Regions from separate parts of the Paraburkholderia fungorum genome, predicted to be linked through region 2. Evidence: predicted binding sites of a transcription regulator. Region 2 holds the regulator's gene; the other holds the start of a gene.
What was found. The regulator LexA, encoded in region 2, represses DNA repair genes until DNA is damaged. The targets are predictions, from matches to a motif close to ACTGTATNNNNATACAGT.
Positions count from the first base shown of each region.

Region 1: the regulator LexA is predicted to act here: its motif matches at 4,235-4,252, upstream of imuA (translesion DNA synthesis-associated protein ImuA).

Region 1 is NZ_FNKP01000004.1:363,449-372,156, reverse strand. It holds gene BLS41_RS37380 (RHS repeat-associated core domain-containing protein) at 1-2,424, opposite strand, end outside; gene BLS41_RS38845 (hypothetical protein) at 2,462-3,361, opposite strand; gene imuA (translesion DNA synthesis-associated protein ImuA) at 4,290-4,967, shown strand; gene BLS41_RS39900 (Y-family DNA polymerase) at 4,987-5,469, shown strand; gene BLS41_RS39895 (DNA polymerase Y subunit UmuC family protein) at 5,614-5,907, shown strand; partial or broken gene BLS41_RS37355 (IS30 family transposase) at 6,229-7,389, opposite strand; gene BLS41_RS37350 (hypothetical protein) at 7,578-8,180, opposite strand; gene BLS41_RS37345 (hypothetical protein) at 8,177-8,708, opposite strand, start outside.
Region 2 is NZ_FNKP01000001.1:1,840,417-1,849,124, forward strand. It holds gene BLS41_RS08115 (NADP(H)-dependent aldo-keto reductase) at 1-48, shown strand, start outside; gene BLS41_RS08120 (hypothetical protein) at 515-937, shown strand; gene BLS41_RS08125 (ABC transporter permease) at 1,008-1,835, opposite strand; gene nodI (nodulation factor ABC transporter ATP-binding protein NodI) at 1,915-2,829, opposite strand; gene BLS41_RS08135 (universal stress protein) at 3,105-3,572, shown strand; gene BLS41_RS08140 (DUF2939 domain-containing protein) at 3,753-4,385, opposite strand; gene BLS41_RS08145 (hypothetical protein) at 4,634-4,984, opposite strand; gene lexA (transcriptional repressor LexA) at 5,082-5,732, opposite strand; gene BLS41_RS08155 (sulfate ABC transporter substrate-binding protein) at 6,046-7,083, shown strand; gene cysT (sulfate ABC transporter permease subunit CysT) at 7,249-8,151, shown strand; gene cysW (sulfate ABC transporter permease subunit CysW) at 8,148-8,708, shown strand, end outside.

The sequences.
Region 1 (8,708 bases), on a different contig from region 2:
GATAATGTTGCCGCTCAAGTCGTACCAGAATTTGTCGATACCAGTGTCCGGGCTCGTCCTCTGGATGGTGTTCCCAAACCCGTCGCGTACGTACGTAGTCCCAAGCGAACGGGCATCTGTCACGCCTATTACCTCGTCCTTGCCATTGAAGGCTGTCGTCGTGTAGCCGGAATCTGGATCGACTTCCTGATATAAGCGATTTAACACATCGAAGGTATGACCATAGACCTTGCCGCGTGGATCGGTCGTGGCTGTCTCATTACTGTTGAGATCGTACTTATACGTAGTGGTTTGTGACGCCGCACCGATGTCGGCCATCAGGCGGCCGAGTTCATCGAAAGTTGCCGATTGCTGCTTGGTGATGACCATCGACGCTGATTTGATCGCCGTAGCGGTTCGATTGCCCATCGCGTCAAGGGAGTAAGTGATGCTCTCTCCCAGATTATTGGTGATAGCGGTCAATCTATGCGCGTCGTCATACGCGTAGGTCAGTGTGGAACTATCCGGAAAAGTAACATCCGTGAGGTTTCCGGCGAGATCATAGGTAAAGCCAGTTTCAGATTGATCCGCACCGGGATTTATTGTTACCGAGGTGATGCGGCCGCGATCATCATAGGTGTAGTTACTCACGACGCCGTTAGGATCGACCGAAGACAGTGGCTCACAGCGTCCGTTCACGGAGGTAATGCTGGTGACCTGTCCCACTTCATTGGTGAAAGAGGCAACGCAGCCTTGAGGCGTATAGGTGTAGGCGACCGTATCAACTGTTCCGGTAAGCGGTCCATCAACGGTATGCAAAAGGCCGGTTGGGAAATAGGTGTATGTCCACGTCCTTAACGTTCCATTTGTACTGTATGGAGCGGTGGTCGTGGTCGTATCTGTTTCAGATTTTGTAGTTAGTAAGCCGGATGAATACGTGTAGTCGGTTGTCAAGCCCGGTTGCACGGTTTCCGTCGGCAAATTATAGATGGCATCCCAGGCGGTAGTAATGGTTCGAGCCTGCTCCGTCCCGGAGGCATCGGTCTCGCTGGTTACATGGCCATGTGTGTCATTAACGTATTTTGTTAGATTTCCATTGTTATCAGTGTGACTCGCGATATAACCGTTGCTATCGTAAGTGAAGCTTTCCGATGTCGCTGCCGTGTTCGCGCTTGCCGGGCCTGAAATTCCGGTGATTTTTCCTGCTCCCGCAACTAGGCCAAGCGTGTAGATCATCTCCTTGCCGAGTGCGTTCGTCGTTGTAACCGTCCCTGCTCCGTTGCTGTTCAGGTTATAGGCGAGGGACGTTGCTTCGACGCCACCTGCGTGCTCACTACTAACAGCGCGCATGGTCGAATCGTATGACCACGTTGCATAGCGGGTGCCCTTCTCGTCGACAATTCCTGTAAGAGCGTACGGATACGAGGCGTTCTCATATAGATATTGAATGGTCGGCGAATTGCTGCCAGGAAAGTTGACGTTTACCAGCTGGTCTGACGTCGAGAGAAGATTCGCATAGCCATATGTATAGAGCTTGCCGTCGGGGTCGGTCATCGTATGGATAACCCCGTTTACGACCGAAAACGCAAGGGTACGACCAAAAGAATCCGTTACCGAAACAAGATTGCCATCGGCATCGTAGGTCAGATCCTGCTCGTAGCCCGATCTCGTCTTTATCGAAGTCAGCTGGCCATTCAGTGTATATGTCTCGACATTGTCGTTCTGATCTGCCAGCACCCAACCCGATGCTCCCAATGACGTAAGTTGCATATTGACATCAACATCACTTGGCAGCCACGCTCCGGAGACGTTGGTAAATGAATATGTCGCCCCATCGGGTCGAGTGAACCAAACGATTGTTGAAGTTGAAGCATCTCCGCCGTTGTAGCGAAAACCCCGGTCGAAGTTGGAGCGCCAGTTAAAACCCAAGGAAGATTTCTGCTGTGACTGACTGTTGTAGTAACGAACGAACGCTAAAGAGTTTTGACCGTCTGTTTCGAAATCGGTCGTTACTTCAAATTTATTTCCAATATTCAAGGTAATGGGATTTCCTACCATTCCCTCACCTGAGCAGCCACATCCCAATTGTTTCTCTGGGACTGTAACGGCAAGGGAGCAGCCGCTTGGAGCTAATCCGTCGTATGTGTAAGGCGCCGTGCAAAACAGGAAGGCTTCGCCATCTATAACCGGATATTCTTGAACGAAACTGACCGAGTAATGTGTCCCGATCATTTTTCCCGTTGCGCTATAAATTGGGGGGCCAATCCCTAGACAGTATCCCAGGACTGCAGCGCCCCAAAAGTCGCAAACGTCCTGAGGAGACGCGCAATTTTGCCCGCATCCGCTGGAGGTGGTAGTGCCCCAGGCCGCCAACGCGGGTTTAGACAAGATAAGTATAAAAATTACGATGATGACGCGGAAAAACGTACGAATGGCAGCGACCATGAGTGCGTCCTTGAAATTTTTTTTATTAAATTATTAATCAGGGAGTTACTTGCGACCACGAGAAAGCGTCGACTATCATATGATGTGTACTATTATTGTCTACAATTAATCCGACTTTTGAAATAGCCGATCCAAGATAATGTGTCGCGCTCACGGTCTGGATCGTTTCCCAGTTCTCCTGATCAAACGACGCGGAAAAAACAAAATTACCACCGGTTAATTGAAGCCTTAACCAGACAGGTCCGTTCTGGTTAAATGCTCCGAAGAACGCTGTCGCCGAATAGAACGTATTGATACTACTGAACTGAAACTCGTTGAACGCGCCTAGGCCATAGGTATTATTCCGCCAGCCAAATGCATCGTATTTGCCACTGCTGTCGGCAACTCCAATACCTATAAACCAGTTGTTGGCAAGAGACGACGCAAGATATACACATGCTGTGACTGTAAATGCTGACTGCGATAAAACGGGCTGCTCCATGCTCGACATGGTATTGGTGCTGCTACCATTATTATTCATGGTCATTCCACGACCGCTTGGCAGATCTGTGAGCGTTGCTGTGATACCCGCTGCAGTCACAAGTAAGAAGGCGTTTGCAGACGGTGGTTGCAAAGAGGTAAAAAAAGGGCTTGTACTCCCCCCTCCACTGGCGCTGGTCCAGACAGGATTGGCATTCGATCCGCCCGTCGAAAGTAGCTGGCCGGGCGTCCCTGGTGTTAATGCAGCCCACCCGGATGTACCACGATAAAGGATAGAACCCGGGGTTGCGCCAAATGCTGAATCTAGCATGCCGGAAGGCGCTTCTCCAGAAACCGTGTTCCCATTCGAACCATACACGCCAATCTGCCCGGCGTTGCCACTACTCACACTACCTTGTTGGCCAATACAACCCTGTAACGCGTTGAAATTGGCCATCACCTGGCTAGCATCCGCCACTTGGCCGTTCGTTAAATTGTTGGGTAAAGTCGCACACGTTGCGTTGGCGGGAATAGCGTTTAGAAAAAATAGACAAGTAGTCACCATGGAATACAGAATGTAGCGCCCGCGCATCATGCCCCCGTTTAATCAGCCAATATCTCTAAATTATTTATCCAAGGCGAAGCCCGGCCGTTAGTGGCGCCGAATTCTACGCACGACCATCATAGCGAGAGAGGTCCGTAGTTTTTTGTCTAATGAAATTTATCTTTTTGATGTGTAAGCGCCATTAAGCTCTGGCAATTGATATTGTCCAGTCAAGATCGGATGAAAAGGTTCAAATAGCCTCGATTGGAATATATCTCTCACCCATAAGTGGTTCCGTCTAATGATAGAGTGGAGTTTATAAGCATGCGCATCATTTCTGTCAAGTAAAGATCGATAATTTTATAAGTTAATATAAAAATAATGCAGCGCAGCTTATTAAAATGCAGTTGGCATAATTTTAAAAAGTAATTAATCGTCCCGCATAAGCGCCGTGGGAATGGCCTCCAAGGTTACCGGGAACGCTCGGTATCGTCGTGTTTGAGGATAGTGGAGAAGCATTCCTGCAGGCGAGCGAGCGAGATGCTACCGCCACGACGTTCGCTGGGAAAGCCGCGACCGGTGTTTTCCGCAATCCCGCGGTTGAGCGCGAGATAGATGCCGGGCTAATGGGCAAGACGGCTCGAGAGTGGGCGGCGTTCAAACTGTTCAGCGCAGGTGAGAGATACGCCACTGTTCGGATTGGGACGTGATTTGGGAGGTGTCCCCACTGCGCGCGGCTACCGCGTTCTGAACCGAGCTTATTTCTCCCGGCTTCCCAGGTTTCACGGAATATGGGCTAGAATTACTACTGTATATTCATACAGGTAAATTCCGGGTCCGCCCTCCCGTTCATGCCGAGTCCATGCATCCCGCCCTTTGGCGCGGAGCCCAGCTCGCGCGCTGCACTGGACGAACCGTAGACACGGGCTATGAAGCGCTTTCCGCCGAGCTACCTGGCGGGGGCTGGCCGCTTGGCGCTCTGATGGAGTTACTTGTCCAGCAACCCGGAGTCGGCGAAATACGGCTGCTTCAGCCTGTGCTGGCCGCAGTCAGCAAGCGTCCTGTCGCCTTGATACAGCCGCCGCATGTGTCCAATGGGCTAGCGTTTTCGTACCTCGGTTTGCCCGCCGCGAAACTCGTGCGTATTCGGGCGCCCAGAACTGCGGACGCTCTTTGGAGCGCGGAGCGGATATTGCGGACAGGCAGTTGCGGCGCCCTTCTGTTCTGGCAACCGCACATCCGGACCGACGCATTAGGACGGCTCCATCTTGCGGCGCAGGCGACGGAGACCCTCCTGGTGCTTGTCCGGCCGCTGGCGAGCGCGGCTGATGCGTCGCCGGCTGCGTTGCGCTTAGGTCTGCGCCCTGCTGAAGGCGGACTGATCGTCGATGTCCTGAAGCGTCGAAGACCCATCAGAAACGAAACGTTGTCCATCACCCTTCAACCCTCACCGATTCTGCTAAGCCCTGATGGCCGTGTTCGTCGCCATTCACTTACCCCGCCTGCCGCTGGAGGTGTTCCGTCCGAGGTGGTCGCCTAGGACGGAGCATGGATGTGTCGTGCTCGATCGGGAAAAGATGCTCATAGCGGATGCGTCGGCGCGCGAGGCAGGCGTTGCCATCGGCATGCGTCGCGGCGGAGTCATTACGCTCGCCGAGGAAGCGCTTGTCTACGATCGGGACGTTGCGCGCGAACGTGCCCTGCTCCTCGATATTGCCTATGCGGTCATGCGATTTACGCCGATGGTTGCCGAGTGCGCCGAAGACACTATCGTTTTTGACATCACGGCAAGCATCCGGCTCTTTGGCGGCGTTCCCTGCATCCGCCGCTCAATCAAACGGATCGTCGAGGCGGTTGGCGTCACGGGTCGAATCAGTGTTGCTCCAACCCGTCAAGGCGCGTGGCTTCTTTCCAGGCGCGGAAAGACAAGGGTGCTCAAGATGCGCTCGCTGGAACGTACACTGGACACGATGCCATTCTTCGTCGTGCTCGAAATGCGTCGCTTCGCCGACTGGTTTAGCGGGCTAGGCTGCGTCCAGTGAAGCGACATCCGCCGATTTCCACGTGCGAGACTTAAAAAGCGGTGTGGCGTCGCGCTCCTCGACTCAATGGACCGGGCATACGGCCTCGCACCGGAAATATTCGAATGGCTTCAGGTACCGCCCGCTTTTAACGCGCGCGTCGAATTGCCAGATCGCGTTGAGCACGCGGACGCAATCCTTTTTTCCGCTCGCCTGCTTGTGGTGCAGCTGTGCGGCTGGCTCAGTGCGCAGCAGCTGGCACTCACAAAGGCAACGGTACAACTCGAACATGAGCGTGGCCGGGATGCCATTGAGCCAACGACCATTGAAATTGCGCCCGCAGAGCCGATGTGGCACGAAGAGCACCTGGTGCGGCTGCTCAAGGAACGGCTCGGACGTATCGAACTTGGCGCGGCGGCCATCGCGGTAAGCCTGAGCGCAACACAGGTAGCGGAGTGAGGTTCTTCGACCGGGACAGGGGAGTAACGGCGATGCCTCAAATCCATCGGAGTGCACCCTCTGTTCGTCCGCTGCCAGTGGCGGATCTCGCCGAAACCACGTTGGAATGGACCCTGATAAGGCACTCCGACAAAAATCACAGGGCGGCCGATCTGAACTCCGCTGCTAATGAATTAGCGCTCAAGACGTTTGAGTTCGCGCATGAAGGACAGACGATGCCTCCGCTGAAAGTGCCATACAAACCTCAGCATGACGAATCGGTCCGCGGATAGTTTATGGTGGGCTACTGCGCGTAGTGGCGGACCGTTATCGACGGCGGATTCAACCGGTCGATGCAACGATTTGGTTAAATCGCTCGGCTGGTGTATCGAAGCTTAGTGTTTTTCGGGGACGTTCGTTTAGCCGCCTGGCGACGGCATCCAGTCCGGCCTGTGAGTAGGCAGATAGATCAGTACCCTTGGGGAAGTATTGCCTCAGAAGCCCATTCGTATTTTCGTTCGAACCGCGTTGCCAGGGATGCTGTGGGTCGCAGAAATAGACCTCAATGTCGGTTGCAACGCTAAAGCGGTGGTGATCCGACATTTCCGATCCCCTGTCCCACCTCAGCGATCTATAAAGTTCTCTCGGGAGTTTGCTGGCGTGTCGTATCAGCGCGTCGACCACAGCCTCAGAATCCTTGCTGGGCACTTTTACCAGCATCACGAATCGACTTTGACGTTCGACGAGAGTTGCAATCTGGCTCGTCGCGTTGCCATACAGCAAGTCACCTTCCCAGTGCCCAGGTATTGCGCGATCCTCCGCCGTCGCGGGGCGTTCACTTATCGATACGGCGTCGCGAATGTTCGTGCGACCCGCGGTTTTAAGTGTGTGATGACAGGACCTGCGCATGGTTCGAAAGCGTCGCAAGTGCTCAAGCAGTTCCTTTTTCAGGGCACCACGAGCTTGAATATAGAGGCTCCGGTAGATTGTCTCGTGCGACACCAGATAGTCCTTATTGACCGCATAAGCATGTCTGAGCCAACCGGCAATCTGCTCAGGGGATTACTGCAACTTCAGCTTTGCAGCGACCACTCGCGCCAGCGTCTGGTTTTGCATCAGTTTGCAAACCTTCGGCCGACGTGCACGCTCCCACGCAATCGCGTCCGCCTGGCTTGCCCGATAGCCCTGGCTGCCTCCGTTGCACTGCAACTCACGACTTATAGTGGAAGGAGCGCGTCCCAGCCGGGCTGCTATCGACCGGATCGACAACCCGGACACCAGTGAACGGGAAATCTCCTCGCGCTCCGCGAGTGTCAATGCCTGTGGCGCACGATGCCTTTGCGGTGGCTGGATGCCACCGTTCTCCGATAGTATTCGCTGAATCGAAGAATGGCCCCGATCAAACAGTTTGGCAATCTGATGAATCGTATCGCCCTTGCGCCATCGATCCCACATCAGCGCTTTCTGGGTCTCGGAGTAATAGATTCTCGGTCGCTGTTTCATTTGCAACACCTCCGCTGCTCACGCAGATTCTAGGTGTTGCATCGACCGGTTGAATCCGCCACCCTGAACGGACGTTACGGTCTCTCAAAAGCCGCCGTTCAGAGCAATGTCACCATCCCGCGCACGTGCGACAGCGCCACCCACACGTTGCATGACCGCATGGATACCGTGCCGACATGGACGCCAATCTACTTCGCTCTTTGTAAGAACGCGAGAGCTAGCTGGAGCAGATCGTGAATGTACGGTGCCGTCGAGCCTATAGCTTCCTTAGCATTCTCATAGTACTCGCGAAGCACCCGATCTCGGTTAACCGTGTCGAGTTGGGCGGCGACCTCGGATGTATTACCTAGATAGCCATAGATCCTTTCTAGTGTAATTCTCAATGTATCTTCGTCTTGGTAAGGGATTTTGATGCAACGCTGGCCCTTTCTATCAACAAAATAAGCAACATTTAACTCGTTATGCTCAGGAAGGGGGCATCGAAGCTCTGTCAGTTCGTCGGCCTGCGATAACACCTGATCTCGTCGCATGATCACACCTTGGTTTGTTCGATCGTTGCCGATGCGCTGCGATAGCTTTCTGAATTGCTGAACCAACTGGGGCGATACTTTGGTAGTTGATGCGATTATTACTAGCGTGTCACACGACGGGCACTCCTTGATGATGCCATTGGAGAAAAACGGATAGGCAGGAGTTGCATCGTCCCATTGCTTAAGCAACTGGTCATCAGCGTGGGCAATATTGCTGAGAATTGCCAAAATTATTAGAAAAATTAATTGCATATACTTCATCTGGTGTCCCCAGAATATTTCAGTGAAATGGTCGTAAAAGTCAGCGCCCACGTGATTCCATCGCTCGTGTTGAAGCTGAGTTGCGCTGAGTCGGCTCTATGGAGCGCGCGGATAACGTAGTCATGTACTGCAAGATTGTCAATCGTCATATCGCCGGCGAGTGCCTGCACCCGCCCAGGAGCGAGGTAAGCTTGATACTCAGCGGTGAGATCCCGGTACCTGGCCAACCGTGTATCGATATCTCGCGGCGAGCTGTCCGTGCCAGTTGGCAACTGAGAAGCCGTCACATTAGTCTGAAGCCGTCGGCCAACCAGTGTATTGATTGCGATGCCCTTCGCTTCAAGCGACGCCAACTCCCTTAGTCCGTCCGCGCGAGCTGGCGATGCGTTTTCAAGACCGTCGAGCAACGAGGCAGATTCTCGCAGTTGCTGTGGTGTCATATGAAACGCGCGCGCCGCTAAAAGATCGACGAACATCTCATCGGGTTTTCGCATGATGGCATACAAGGGCGAAAGATCAACTTTTCCA
Region 2 (8,708 bases):
GCGGAAATCGACAAGCTGCACGAGTTGCAGCCGAATCCGGCGCCTTGATGCGTTAGTGTTCCGGATTGCCGCCCCGGCGTGGTGCCGGGGCGACTTGCTTTCGATGTTGCTGTTTCAGTCTTGCTTTCTCTTCGGGTTCTCGACCTTTTTTCGGCGCGCACAACACGCGCGGGCTGATCGCCCAGCAGCCGAGCCGAACATCAAATAAATGTAGAGGCGCAAGCCTGCTCCCATCGCGCTCGATGTATCGCCGCGCACCAGTCCCGCACGCCGCCAACACGCAATCAGCCACGGCACCCTCGTGCCGATGCCGTCACTCCGCACGGCGCAAATGTCCCTGCTGGAACGCGAATCACGACCTACACTGTGGTGGACGGTCGGCCTGGCGAGGCGGCCTGAGCGGCTGGCCATGCTGCAACGCACACCAGTGGTAGGATTCAGCCCGAAAAATGGAGCGCGGCGCAGTCTACGCCGCGTGACGTGCACAACAGAGCGATAGGACTCAGGACATCGAATGGCGCAACAAAAAACAAACCCAAAACTTGAGCAGGCGCTGACGCGCGGGGATCTTGCAATCCGTCAGGCGAACTCGGCACGCGCCACCGCGCTGCTGCGCGCGTTGGGCAAGATGATCGTGGATGCGTCGGCGACCATCGGCGTGGAAGCCTTCACGCTGATTCCCGATGGCGACAAGATTTACGATCCCGCCGATGGCCTGTGGCCGCAAGAATTGCAGATTTCGCTCGACGGTCCTGTCGAAGATTCCGATCCGGACGAGGTTCGCACGGTACGCCTGATTTCCGACGATCCAGGCACGGTGTTCCGGGTTGAATGGCAGCGCGCCGACGGCAAGATCGGTCGTCAGGACGGCGGCCCGTTCGCGACGGTCGCGTTCATCTCCGACGTCGATATTCCGTGGACGGACGACGAGGACTGATCCCGTTCGATCATCGTGAACCTGCCGCAGGCGACGCATTTCGATGCCTGCGGCTCGCGGCGATTCAAGCCTATTTCATCATCCTGCGACGGAACAGAATCGCGGAAACGATGAACCCGCCGACAGCATAAGCGGCCAGCACGGCCAGATGCAAAACCGCGTTGTCGACCGGCCGCCCGAGCATCGCGGGCCGGATCAGATCGACCGCGTGCGCCAGCGGCAACACGCTGGTCGCGATCTGCGCGGCGGCGGGCAACTGTGAAGACGGAAAGAACACGCCGGAAAGCAACAGCATCGGCGTTAATACCAGCGTCTGATAAAACATAAAGAAGTCGTAGGACGGCGCGAGTGCCGTCACCACCATCGCGACCGACGCAAACGCGAGACCGGTCAACACGATAACCGGCAAAGCCAGCAGCATCGACGGAAAATTCGCGTAGCCGAGCGAGCCTGCGACCAGCATGATCGCCGCGCCGGACAGCATCGACTTGCTGCCCGCCCACACGACCTCGCCGAGCACGATGTCGCCGAGCGTGAGGGGCGTATGCATGATCGCCTCCCACGTGCGCTGCACGTGCATCCGCGAAAAGCCCGAATACATCGACTCGAAACTCGCCGACATCATCACGCTCGACGCCACCGTGCCCGCCGCCAGGAACGAGATGTACGACACGCCGTCGACGTGCCCGACCATCAGGCCAAGCCCGAAACCGAGGCCGAACAGGTAGATCATCGGGTCTGCGAGGTTGCCGAACATCGACGCAAGCGCGAGCTTTTTCCACACAAGATAGTTGCGGCGCCATACCGCGATCCAGTTCACGGCATTGGCAGGGAAGGCCGCGAAGGATTCCTGTTTCGACGGCGTATCGCCCGGTGGTTCGTAGATGCGTGCGTCCATTGCTCGGTGTCTCGTGCTGTGTCGTTATAGCTTTAGCGGATCGCGGCCGATGTGGGTTCCAAGTCGCGATTGGTGCATCTCAATCCTGCATTTCGCGGCCCGTAAGCCGCAAAAACACGTCTTCCAGATTGGCCGGCCGATGCAGATAGCGCAGGTCAGCGCGCTGCTTAAGCCGCGCATGCACCGGCTGAGCATCGTGCACGTAACAGAACAGCGTTTCTCCGCTGATCTCGGTGCGCTCGACCAGCGGCGCGAGTTCGTCGCGCAAAGCAAGCGGATCGGGACCGAAAATCTCGATCACATCACAGCCGATCTCGTTGGCAATCAATTCACGCGGCGCACCTTCGGCGATCTTGCGGCCTTCTTCAATCACGCATAGCCGATGACACAGGCGCTCGGCTTCTTCCATGAAGTGGGTGGTAAGCAGAATGGTCTTGCCGCGCGCCAGCAACGAGCGCAGCCGTTCCCAGATCAGATGCCGAGCCTGCGGATCGAGTCCGGTGGTCGGCTCGTCCATGATCAACACGTCGGGATCGTTGACGAGCGCACGCGCCAGCGTAAGCCGCCGCTTCATGCCGCCGGATAGTTCGCTCACGCGTGCATCCGCCTTGCTTTCGAGCCGCGCGAATTCAAGCAGCGACGGCACGACCGCGCGGCATTGCGCGGCGCTCAGGCCGAAGTAGCGGCCGAACACCAGCAGGTTCTCACGCACCGTGAAGTCGGGGTCGAGATTGTCGAACTGCGGCACCACGCCGACGCGCGCCCGCGCCACTCGCGCGCGGCCGGGAATCGGCTCGCCGCACAGATGGATCGCGCCCGAGTCGGGTGACGCGATGCCGAGCAGCATGCGCAACGTGGTGGTCTTGCCCGCACCGTTGGGGCCGAGCAGGCCGAAACATTCGCCCGCGTTGACGTGGAACGACAGACCGTCGACGACGGTTTTTTCGCCGTAGCTTTTCTTGACCTGGTGAAACTCGATGGCGGCTTCAGACATAAATCGGTCGATGCTCCGGGAAGAACGCGAATGGCCGGGGAAGCCGCTTATTCTAGGGCATCGGCGGCCGGAAGTTCGGCGTAGACAATGGGCCTGATGCTGCGTATTGCGGTGCCGCAATTGGGCCGCGAATCCCCGTGATGGTGCGCCAACCTGCCTCCCGCAGACCTATAGGCGGAATTGGCCGCTAGTTAGCGTTTTCCATCCCTTGCAACCTGAATTGCGGCGCACCATGATTCATTCACACCGTGCGTTCCGCGCGAGGGGAGAAAATCATGGCGAGCTACCAGAAAATCCTGTTGTGCTACGACGGCTCGCGAGAAGGCCGCAAGGCACTGCGCTGCGGCGCCGATCTGGCGTTGGATCTGAAGGCGGAAACGCATTTGCTGTCGGTCGTGGATATGCGATCGAGCATTGCGCAGAGCGCCGGCCTGCTCACCGACGTGGCCTGCGGCAGTTTCGAAAAGACCGCTCGCGATATTCTTCAGGAAGGGGTGAACTGGCTCACGGAGCGCGGCGTCAGCGCGCAGGGGCATTTCGCGTTCGGCCATCCCATTGACGAAATCGCGAATCTCGCCAATGAGTTGAATGTCGACCTTGTGGTGGTGGGGCACCGCTGCCGGACGGGCTTGTCCAGATGGTGGATGGGCGCAGGTAATACGCCGCTGCTCGACCGGGTTTCGTGCAGCATTCTGGTGGCCTGCTCGTCCGCGCAGGAGCAGCAGCAAGCCGCTGCGGCTTGATGTCTGGGAAAGGGGCGGCGTGACGGTTTCGCTTTGATAAAAGGCGAAACCGTCTGATGCGGCTGCGATGTTCTGTGCAACGTTGAAGCATGTCGACGCGGTTGATGGCGTCGGCATGCGCTAACCCGCGCACGTCCCTGACAATGAAACGGAGGCTGGCCTGAGTTTCAGGCCAGCGGATCACTCGTTCAGATTGATCGCCGTGAGCTTCCAGGTGAACAAACCTTCGCGCTGAAAGATTGCCGAATAATTTGCGTCACCTTCGCCACGCCGGTAGGTCACGACAAACTCGTTGATGCCGCGATAACCCGCCGTAGTCTCCCGCGCTGGCGGTTGCGTAGCGCTGGCTGTGTCTCCAGTCGGAGCGGAGGTTGCCGCATCTGCTGCGGGTGCATTGCTGGCATCAGGCGGCGCGGGTGGCCGCTCGCCCGGATTGCCACGCGGCGGCATGCCATTCAGCAATGCCGCGACGCCGTCTGGGGTTGCATAGGAATCCACCAGCGGTCCGATCAACGTGACGCCGATCATCGCGCCGATGGTGGCCATTTTGCTGTTGGCATCGGCGTCCAGCCGACGTGTCAGCATGCCCGTTATCTGCTGCTTCAGGCTGTCGCGTAGAGCGGGAAAATCGACGTATTGATTGACGGTTTGCGCGTCACGCGCATCGGCTGCACGTTTGAGGTTTCTCAGCGCGATATACGGTGATGCGTAGGCAAATCCCAGCGCGGCGATTACCACGATCACGATCAACGTGATGATCAGCGGACGGGTTGCGCTACCCTCGCTGCCCTTCATGCGTGTCGGAACTGTCATCGAATGGGACTCCGATCAGGTTGGATGTCAATGTGGACCACTGCCCCGCAAGAACAATCCCATTCTATGCAAATATCTTAGTGGCAGCCCCGAAAAGCGCATGCAGCAATTGGCTGGGTATGTGCAATGTGCGGTGTGATCGCGTGGCGCAATCACATGCATAACTGCGTAAGACAGCTGTCTTACAAAGCCACTTGCTAACCCAAGGCTGGTTCACGGTTCGCACGGGAAACCCACACGCGCTCCGCTTACCCCTCGAACACCACGCCATGAACATTGGCTTCTTCTGCAATGCAGTGATCGATCATCCGGCATACCGCATCGACCGTGCCGACCATGATGAGTCGCGACGGCCCGTGATAAACACGCACCGGCGCGCGCCGTGCAGGCTCCGTCATATTCAGGCTTGAATTCAACGACACGCGAGCAAAAGCCGGCAACGACGAGGGCAAGCTGGATGCGCTTTCCGATGAGTCGAACAGCGATGGAGTGCTCGCCCCCGGCGCCTCAATTGACGAACTTGAGCAAGGCACAAGCTTGCGCAGATGGCGCAGACGACCGAACTGGCGAAAAGGCAGCAGGCGGGCAAGGCGTTCCATGAGTCTCTCCAGGCGATGCAGCAATGATGCAGCGTTGGTTAGGCGAACCGGCGCAAGCGAAACAACGGTGACGCGTGCACGAACTAAGCGCGAGCGCTTAGAACTCGCCAGGACGAATCAACCCGACGGCGATTCCTTCCAGCGCGAATTCCGCACTGCCGGTCTCGACGAAGATGTTTTCGTAATCAGGGTTTTCCGCGATCAGCTCGAGGCCGTTCGGTCGGCGCTTCAGGCGCTTGACCGTAACGTCGTCGCCGAGTCGCGCGATGATGATCTGGCCGTCTTTGGCCTCGCTCTTCTTTTGCACCGCAAGCAGGTCGCCGTCGAAGATGCCTGCGTCGCGCATGGACAGCCCGCGCACTTTCAGCAGGTAGTCGGGCTTGCTCGAGAACAGCGCCGGGTCGCATGCGAAATGCTGCGAAATATGTTCCTGCGCGAGGATCGGACTACCGGCAGCCACGCGGCCGATGAGCGGCAGCGACAGCTGCATGATGCTCGGATGCGGCAGGGTGAACTGATGCGGTGCGTCGTCCGGACCCGGCAACAGGCGGATGCCGCGCGATGCGCCGGCCGCGAGTTCGATCACGCCCTTGCGAGCAAGCGCGCGCAGATGCTCTTCTGCCGAATTGGCTGAGCTGAAGCCCAGCTCGGCGGCGATTTCTGCGCGGGTGGGCGGAAAACCGGAGCGTTCGATCGCCCGGCGGATCAGATCGAAAACCTGCTGCTGTCGTGCGGTGAGTTTTGTCATGGCCACTGTATGTATGAACAGGTAGCTGTATTTTTATACAGTATTCGGCGCATTTCAAGCTTTACTTTAAGTTCGTCACGAACGGGGCCGCTCCAGCGTCGACATAGGACGCTGAAACACCCGTTTTCGTGCCGCAACGCCTTATCCCGCTGTCGTTACCACTTTTACGTATTAAAGAATGAATAAACATTATTTTTAATGATGAAAGCCCTTCGATAGACTGGCCTCCGAGTTGGCGCTCATGTGCACGTGACCGCGACGCAAAACAACATCACACGCTGTTTTCAGCGGACCACACGCGGAGAAAGTTGGCATGAACCATCGGAACACGGGACTGGCGGGTAAAACGAAGCAACTGATCGCGGCGCTTGCGTTCGGCGCGGCGAGCGTCGTCGGCGGAATCACGCAGGCGCATGCCGACACGACGCTGCTGAACGTTTCCTACGATCCGACGCGCGAGCTGTATCAGGACGTCAATCAGGCATTCGGCAAGGAATGGAAGGCGAAGACCGGCGAGACCATCACCTTCAAGCAGTCGCACGGCGGCTCGGGTGCGCAGGCTCGCTCGGTGCTCGACGGCCTGCAGGCCGACGTCGTCACGCTTGCGCTGGCTTATGACATCGATGCGCTCGCCAACAAGGGCATCGTCGACAAGGGCTGGCAGAAGCGCCTGCCGGACAACGCGTCGCCGTACACGTCGACCATCGTGTTCCTGGTGCGTAAGGGCAACCCGAAGCACATCAAGGACTGGGACGATCTGATCAAGCCGGGTGTGTCGATCGTCACGCCGAATCCAAAGACCTCGGGCGGCGCGCGCTGGAACTACCTCGCAGCATGGGCGTATGCCGAACATCAGCCGGGCGGCAACGACCAGAAGGCGAAGGAATTCGTCGGCAAGCTCTACAAGAATGCCGGCGTGCTGGATTCGGGCGCGCGTGGCGCGACCACCAGCTTCGTGCAGCGCGGTATCGGCGACGTGCTGATCGCGTGGGAAAACGAGGCCTTCCTGTCGCTGAAGGAATTCGGTCCGGACAAGTTTGAAATCGTCGTGCCGTCGGTCAGCATTCTGGCCGAGCCGCCGGTGGCAGTGGTGGACAAGGTGGTCGACAGGCACGGCACGCGCAAGCTAGCCGAGGCTTATCTGAACTTCCTGTATAGCGAGGAAGGCCAGGAGATCGCGGCGAAGAACTTCTACCGTCCGCGTTCGAACAAGGTGCCGGCCGAGCTGACCGCCAAGTTTCCGAAGCTGAAGCTGTACACGGTGGACGACTCGTTCGGCGGCTGGACCAATGCGCAGAAAACGCACTTTGCCGATGGCGGCGTGTTCGATTCGATCTACCAGCCTCAGTAATTCCGCCGATGCCTGGCAAGGCAGAGGTAAAAAGCGGCGCGGCAACGCGCCACTTCCGAGCGCGCCCAGTGGGCGCGCTTTTGGCTAACCGGCGTACGGTGGCCGCAAACGTCGAGCGAAGCCAGTGATCAAAAACGCAAGCATCAACCTGAAAGAGTATCCAGCATGACGACGTTCACCTTCCGGAAGCCGAGCGCGTTGCCCGGCTTTGGCCTGACTCTCGGCATCACGGTGGCTTATCTGAGCCTCGTGGTGCTGATTCCGCTTGCGGCGACCTTCCTGAAAACCGCCACGCTCGACTGGAGCCAGTTCGTGCGCGCGGTTACTTCGCCACGCGTGCTCGCGTCGTACCGGCTGACGTTTTTTTCCGCGCTCGGCGGCGCGCTGATCAACGCCGTGTTCGGCTTTCTGGTCGCGTGGGTGCTGGTGCGTTACACCTTCCCGTTCAAGCGCATTGTCGATGCCGTGGTCGATCTGCCGTTCGCGCTGCCTACTTCCGTGGCCGGTATTTCGCTGGCGGCGGTCTATTCGGGCAACGGCTGGATCGGGCAGTTTCTCGAACCGCTCGGCATCAAGATTGCGTTTACGCCCGCGGGCGTGCTGGTTGCGCTGACCTTCATCGGCTTGCCGTTCGTCGTTCGTACGGTGCAGCCGGTGCTCGAAGAGTTCGAGCGCGAACAGGAAGAGGCCGCCGCGTGCCTGGGCGCGACGCGCTGGCTGACGTTTCGTCGGGTGGTGTTGCCGGCGGTTTTCCCGGCTTTGTTGACGGGTTTCGCGCTCGCGTTCGCGCGTGCGCTCGGCGAATACGGCTCGGTAATTTTCATTGCCGGCAATGTGCCGATGAAGTCGGAAATCACGTCGCTGCTGATCATCACGAAGCTCGAGCAGTACGACTACGCGGGCGCGACCGCGCTGGCCGTGGTGATGCTGGTGGTGTCGTTCCTGATGCTGTTGCTGATCAACACGTTGCAATGGTTTTTGCAGCGCCGGACGAAGCGCGGTAGCGCGGGGCCGGCGCCGGGTTCGAGCGTGCCGAGTGTCGCGGCAATCGGCGGAGGTGTGCAATGAGCCGCCGTTCCGTGAATGAAGCGCAGGGCGCGCATGACGCAAGCGCAGCCGCCATAGCGCCGCGTGCGCCGCTGAACGTCGCGCGCCGGCCCGATCCCGTCACCGAGCGTCCTGTCGTGCGCTGGATTCTGATTGGCGTCGCGCTGCTGTTCCTCGCGCTGTTCCTCGTCGTGCCGCTGGTTTCCGTGTTCTATCAGGCGTTCAGCAAGGGCATCGGCTTCTATTTCGAATCGCTCGCCGATCCGGACGCGCTGTCCGCGATCAAGCTGACCGTGATTACTGCCGCGATTGCGGTGCCGCTGAACCTCGTGTTCGGTCTGGTGGCGTCGTGGTGTATCGCCAAGTTCGAATTCCGTGGCAAGGCGCTGCTCACGACGCTGATCGATCTGCCGTTCTCGGTGTCGCCGGTTATCTCGGGCTTGATCTACGTGCTGATGTTCGGCGCGCAAGGCTGGTTCGGCCCGTGGCTCGAAGACCACAACGTGCAGATCATCTTCGCGGTGCCGGGCATCGTGCTCGCGACGATCTTCGTCACGTTCCCGTTCGTCGCCCGCGAA